Regions from separate parts of the Streptomyces sp. ALB3 genome, predicted to be linked through region 1. Evidence: predicted binding sites of a transcription regulator. Region 1 holds the regulator's gene; the other holds the start of a gene.

Region 1 (3,407 bases):
CCACCACCGCCCCGTGCCCCGGGACGTACAGCGCGTCCTCGCCGCCCAGCTCCAGCAGCCGGTCCAGCGCCGCCGGCCAGCGCGAGGGGACGGCGTCCCGCCCCGCCTGCGGTTCGCCGGACTCCTCGACCAGATCGCCGCAGAGCACCACGACGGGGGAGCCCGGCACCAGCACGGCGAGGTCGTGGCCGCTGTGACCGGGGCCCACGTTGGCCAGCAGCACCTGGAACCCGCCGCCGAGGTCGAGCGTCCACTCGCCGCTCACCTGATGCCGCGGAGCCACCAGCACGTCGGTGGCCGCAGTGGCGTCCGCCTCGCTCATGCCGTGCCGCAACGCGTCCGCGCGCAGCTCCTCGGCGCCCCGGCCCAGCAGCTCCGCCGTGCCGACCGCCCCGTAGACCTCCGCCCCGGAGAACGCGGCCGTGCCCAGGACATGGTCGAAGTGCGGATGGCTCAGTGCGATATGCGTCACCCTCCGGCCCAGCAGTGCCTCGGCCTGGGTCCGCAGCCCGGCGCCCTCCCGGAGCGACGAACCGGTGTCGTAGAGCAGCACACCGTCGGTACCCGCCACCAGCGCGGCGGTCGCGTCCCAGACGGGAAGGCGTCGCCGCCCCGAACCGTTGCCCAACCGCTCCCAGCCGAACTCTTCCCAAGAGGCGTCCATACGACGACGCTATCGGCAACGACCTGCGCAGTCCCGGGAGGGCGTGGCCGGTCGCCCTTGCCCCTGCCCCACCTCGCCCCCGTACACTGACCGGGGGGATGCTGGCACTCGAACGCACAGAGTGCCAGTCGGAAACCGAAGAACCACAGCTGGAGGTGTGCGCGGTGCTCAGCGAACGCAGACTCGAAGTGCTGCGTGCCATCGTCCAGGACTACGTCGGCACCGAGGAGCCCGTCGGCTCCAAGGCGCTCACGGAGCGGCACAGCCTCGGGGTCTCCCCGGCCACCGTGCGCAACGACATGGCGGTGCTGGAGGACGAGGGCTTCATCGCCCAGCCGCACACGAGTGCGGGACGCATTCCGACGGACAAGGGCTACCGTCTCTTCGTCGACAGACTCGCGGGCGTCAAGCCCCTGTCGTCGCCGGAGCGCCGGGCCATCCAGAACTTCCTCGACGGCGCGGTCGACCTCGACGACGTCGTGGGCCGCACGGTCCGGCTGCTCGCGCAGCTGACCAGGCAGGTGGCCGTCGTCCAGTACCCCTCGCTGACCCGGTCGACGGTCCGGCACGTGGAGCTGCTGTCGCTGGCTCCGGCCCGGCTGATGCTCGTCCTGATCACGGACACGGGCCGGGTCGAACAGCGTATGATCGACTGTCCTGCACCGTTCGGTGACTCGTCACTGGCCGATCTGCGGGCCCGGCTCAACAGCCGGGTCGTCGGGCGGCGCTTCGCGGACGTCCCGCAGCTGGTGCAGGACCTGCCGGAGTCCTTCGAGACCGAGGACCGGGGAACCGTATCGACGGTGCTCTCCGTCCTCCTCGAGACACTGGTCGAAGAGACGGAGGAGCGGCTGATCATCGGCGGCACCTCCAACCTCACCCGTTTCGGGCACGACTTCCCTGTGATGATCCGGCCGGTGCTGGAGGCATTGGAGGAGCAGGTCGTGCTGCTGAAGCTGCTCGGTGAGGCAACGGATTCGGGCATGACCGTACGGATCGGGCACGAGAACGCCCATGAGGGCCTCAACGCCACGTCCGTCGTCGCGGTCGGCTACGGTTCGGGCGACGAGGCAGTCGCCAAACTCGGCGTGGTCGGACCGACCCGCATGGACTACCCCGGAACGATGGGAGCGGTACGCGCAGTGGCACGTTACGTCGGACAGATCCTGGCGGAGTCGTAAGTGGCCACGGACTACTACGCCGTACTCGGCGTGCGCCGCGACGCATCTCAGGACGAGATCAAGAAGGCATTCCGTCGGCTCGCACGCGAGCTGCACCCGGATGTCAACCCGGATCCGAAGACCCAGGAGCGGTTCAAGGAGATCAACGCCGCCTACGAGGTGCTCTCGGACCCGCAGAAGAAGCAGGTCTACGACCTCGGCGGTGACCCGCTGTCCCAGTCGGGCGGCGGCGGTGGCGCGGGAGGGTTCGGAGCCGGCGGCTTCGGCAACTTCAGCGACATCATGGACGCGTTCTTCGGCAACGCGGCCCAGCGGGGGCCCCGTTCGCGGACCCGGCGCGGCCAGGACGCCATGATCCGGCTGGAGATCGACCTCAACGAGGCCGCCTTCGGTACGACCAAGGACATCCAGGTCGACACGGCGGTCGTCTGCACGACCTGCAGTGGCGAGGGCGCCGCCCCCGGCACCTCCGCGCAGACCTGTGACATGTGCCGCGGCCGCGGTGAGGTCTCCCAGGTCACCAGGTCCTTCCTGGGCCAGGTCATGACCTCGCGGCCCTGTCCGCAGTGCCAGGGCTTCGGCACGGTCGTACCGACCCCGTGCCCCGAGTGCGCCGGTGACGGCCGCATCCGCTCGCGGCGCACCCTCACCGTGAAGATCCCCGCCGGTGTCGACAACGGCACCCGGATCCAGCTGGCGGGCGAGGGCGAGGTCGGCCCCGGCGGCGGTCCCGCCGGCGATCTGTACGTCGAGATCCACGAGCTCTCCCACGCCGTGTTCCAGCGGCGCGGCGACGATCTGCACTGCACGGTCACCATCCCGATGACCGCCGCGGCGCTCGGCACCCAGGTGCCGCTGGAGACGCTCGACGGTCTGGAGGAGATCGACATCAGGCCGGGCACCCAGTCCGGCCAGTCGGTCCCGCTGCACGGGCGCGGCATCACGCACCTGCGCGGCGGCGGGCGCGGCGACCTGATCGTGCACGTCGAGGTGATGACCCCGACGAAGATGGACCCCGAGCAGGAGCGCCTCCTGCGGGAGCTGTCGAAGCTGCGCGGCGAGGAGCGGCCCACCGGCCAGTTCCAGCCGGGCCAGCAGGGACTCTTCTCCCGCCTGAAGGACGCCTTCAACGGCCGCTGATCCCCGTCGCCGCACCGCCCGCCGGTTCCTCACCGGCGGGCGGTGCCGTGCGTGTGGCGGCCGGTCCGCCGTCCGAAAGGGCTGATTCGGCACGATCCGCCGGACGTGGCACGATGCGGTCATGTCCTTGGCGCTGACGGATCTCTTCCGGTACCCGGTCGTGCAGGCCCCCATGGCGGGCGGCGTGTCACGCCCGGAGCTGGTCGCCGCCGTCGCCGAGGCCGGAGGACTCGGCCTCCTCGCCGCCGGCTACAAGACGGCGGACGGGATGTACAACGAGGTCAAGCAGCTCCGCAGGCTGACCGGCCGGCCCTTCGGCGTCAACCTCTTCATGCCGCATCCGCCGGTCGCCGACCCCAGCGCGGTCGATCTCTACCGCGACCAGCTCGCCGGTGAGGCCTCCTGGTACGAGACGCCCCTGG
Region 2 (3,407 bases), on a different contig from region 1:
CCCCGAACTTCGCCACCGCGCGCTGCCGCAGCCGCGCCTGTCCGAGCGCCGCCGACACCAGGGCGGCGGGGTGGGTGCGGCGCAGCCTGGTCGCGGTCGCCAGCTCCCGGGCCGGGTCGTGGTCACGCAGCTCTTCGAGGAGCGCGGCGCCCTCGGGGGTGCGCAGGGCGGCGAAGGAGGCGAGCGGGTCGGCCTGACCGGCAGGAGGAAGGGCGTTCACGGGTCCATTGTGAGCCAGTCGGGGGACGCGGCGGGCCCGCCGGAGGTGTCGCCGGAGACCGCCGGCGCCCCGGTGGCAGGATGCGGCGCCATGCAACTAGTACGACAAAAGGAAAATACCCCCGCGAAGCGTCGCGGAACGGTCCGAGCGGTCCTGGCCGCCCTGCTGGTCGGCGCCGCCGTCTCCGGATGCGGGGACGGCGCGGGAGGCGGCGGCGAGGACCGGCGGAAGCCGGTCGCCGGGCAGCCGGGCGCCGCCGCCGCGCAGCCGGGGGGTCCCGCGGCGGCCCGGGCGGAGCGCGTGCGGCGGGAACAGGCCGCCCGCGCCGTCGCCGCGAAGAAGTGGGGCCTGGCGAAGGTGCCGCTCGCCGCCCCGGCACCGCCCGCCGTGAAGCCCCGCATCACCACCCGTGAGGGCTTCGAGGTGGAGGGCGGGGAGACGCTACCGCCGGTGTTCACCACCGTGCCCACCAAGGAGCGGGTCGTCTTCCTGACGATGGACGACGGGGCCGAGAAGGACCCCGAACTGCTGCGGATGATGACGGAACTGAGGATCCCGTACAGCGCCTTCCTCAGCGACTACGTGGTGAGCGACGACTACGGCTACTTCAAGGACATGCAGGCCAGGGGCGTCACCCTGAGCAACCACACACTCAACCACCGCTATCTCCCGGGGCTTTCGAAGGCCGAGCAGCGGCGGGAGATCTGTGGCGAGCAGGACAAGATCGAGAAGCACTTCGGCGCACGCCCCACCCTTTTCCGGCCGCCGTACGGCAACTACAACGGCGACACCCTGCGCGTCGCCGCGTCCTGTGGGATCAAGGCGGTACCGCTGTGGGCGGCCGAGGCGTTCCCCGACCACATGGAGTGGCGCGAGTGGGACCAGGACCTGCACCCCGGCGACATCATCCTCACCCACTTCCGGGGCCGTGAGGACTGGGAGGGATCCATGACCGACATGATTCGCCACGTCATGAAGACGGTCACGGACAAGGGTTACGCCGTGGCCAGACTGGAGGACTACGTCTGACGCGGCCGTCCGGACGCCGGGACACGCCGGTGCGGAACACCGCGGCGGTCTCCCCCGTTGTCCGGGGGTGCGCCGGTCCCGCGACGCCACGCGAGGGTGGTGAATTGGCACTCCGCTTGACCGAGTGCTAATCGCGGCCATAGTCTCAGTGCTGGCACTCCCCGATGGAGAGTGCCAGCACAACTGCGCGACAGGGCAGGTCCGGCACCCGCGACGACGGATCGGTCCGGTCGCCACCCCACAGACTGTTAAACCCCGTGAGATCTCCGAAGGGGGAGACCGGATCGTGTCGACCACCAGCACCAAGGTTGCGATCAAGCCGCTCGAGGACCGCATTGTGGTCCAGCCGCTCGACGCCGAGCAGACCACGGCTTCCGGCCTGGTCATTCCGGACACCGCCAAGGAGAAGCCCCAGGAGGGCGTCGTCCTGGCCGTGGGCCCGGGCCGCTTCGAGAACGGCGAGCGCCTTCCGCTCGACGTCAAGACCGGCGACGTCGTTCTGTACAGCAAGTACGGCGGCACCGAGGTGAAGTACAACGGCGAGGAGTACCTCGTCCTCTCGGCCCGCGACGTTCTCGCGATCGTCGAGAAGTAATTCACCCACGTTTGCTTGTGTTCTGCGCCCCTGGCCCCCTGCGAAATAACTAGCCGGGTGGCGAGGGGCGCAGTTCGTTTGAGAGGACAGCTCAGCCCATGGCGAAGATCCTGAAGTTCGACGAGGACGCCCGTCGCGCCCTTGAGCGCGGCGTCAACAAGCTTGCCGACACGGTGAAGGTGACGATCGGCCCGAAGGGCCGCAACGTCGTCATCGACAAGAAGTTCGGCGCTCCCACCATCACCAACGACGGCGTCACCATCGCGCGCGAGGTCGAGCTCGACGACCCGTACGAGAACCTCGGTGCCCAGCTGGTGAAGGAGGTGGCGACCAAGACCAACGACGTAGCGGGTGACGGCACCACCACCGCCACCGTGCTCGCCCAGGCCCTCGTGCGCGAAGGCCTGCGCAACGTCGCCGCCGGCGCGTCCCCGGCCGCCCTGAAGAAGGGCATCGACGCCGCCGTGAAGGCCGTGTCCGAGGAGCTCCTCGCGACCGCACGCCCGATCGACGACAAGGCCGACATCGCCGCCGTGGCCGCGCTGTCCGCACAGGACCCGCAGGTCGGCGAGCTCATCGCGGACGCGATGGACAAGGTCGGCAAGGACGGTGTCATCACCGTCGAGGAGTCCAACACCTTCGGTCTGGACCTCGAGTTCACCGAGGGCATGGCCTTCGACAAGGGTTACCTGTCCCCGTACATGGTGACCGACCAGGAGCGTATGGAGGCCGTCCTCGACGACCCGTACATCCTGATCCACCAGGGCAAGATCGGCTCCATCCAGGAGCTGCTCCCGCTCCTGGAGAAGGTCATCCAGGCCGGCGCGTCCAAGCCGCTCCTGATCATCGCCGAGGACGTCGAGGGCGAGGCGCTCTCCACCCTCGTCGTCAACAAGATCCGTGGCACCTTCAACGCCGTCGCGGTGAAGGCCCCGGGCTTCGGTGACCGCCGCAAGGCCATGCTCGGCGACATCGCCACCCTCACCGGTGCGACCGTCATCGCCGAGGAGGTCGGCCTCAAGCTCGACCAGGCCGGTCTCGACGTGCTGGGCACCGCCCGCCGTGTCACCGTCTCCAAGGACGACACGACCATCGTCGACGGCGGCGGCGACCCCGCCGACGTCAAGGGCCGGGTCAACCAGATCAAGGCCGAGATCGAGTCCACGGACTCCGACTGGGACCGCGAGAAGCTCCAGGAGCGCCTCGCGAAGCTGGCCGGCGGCGTGTGCGTGATCCGTGTCGGTGCCGCCACCGAGGTGGAGCTCAAGGAGAAGAAGCACCGTCTGGAGGACGCCATCTCCGCGACCCGCGCCGCGGTCGAGGAGGGCATCGTCTCCGGTGGTGGTTCCTCCCTGGTCCACGCCGTCAAGGTCCTCGAGGGCAACCTCGGCAAGACCGGCGACGAGGCCACGGGTGTCGCGGTCGTGCGCCGCGCCGCCGTCGAGCCGCTCCGCTGGATCGCGGAGAACGCGGGCCTCGAGGGCTACGTGATCACCGCGAAGGTCTCCGAGCTCGACAAGGGTCAGGGCTTCAACGCCGCGACCGGCGAGTACGGCGACCTGG

What was found. The regulator HrcA, encoded in region 1, represses chaperone genes, less so after heat shock. The targets are predictions, from matches to a motif close to TTNGCACTCNGNNNNNCNGAGTGCNAA.
Region 2: a site for HrcA is predicted at 1,354-1,380, ahead of groES (co-chaperone GroES). Genes of this name have one in related genera too.

The regions. Positions count from the first base shown of each region.
Region 1 covers NZ_JBISCE010000040.1:68,342-71,748, reverse strand. The annotation lists gene ACHFIV_RS26085 (MBL fold metallo-hydrolase) at 1-664, opposite strand, end outside; gene hrcA (heat-inducible transcriptional repressor HrcA) at 829-1,845, shown strand; gene dnaJ (molecular chaperone DnaJ) at 1,846-2,985, shown strand; gene ACHFIV_RS26070 (nitronate monooxygenase) at 3,107-3,407, shown strand, end outside.
Region 2 covers NZ_JBISCE010000003.1:108,350-111,756, forward strand. The annotation lists gene ACHFIV_RS02410 (THUMP-like domain-containing protein) at 1-220, opposite strand, end outside; gene ACHFIV_RS02415 (polysaccharide deacetylase family protein) at 311-1,249, shown strand; gene groES (co-chaperone GroES) at 1,536-1,844, shown strand; gene groL (chaperonin GroEL) at 1,943-3,407, shown strand, end outside.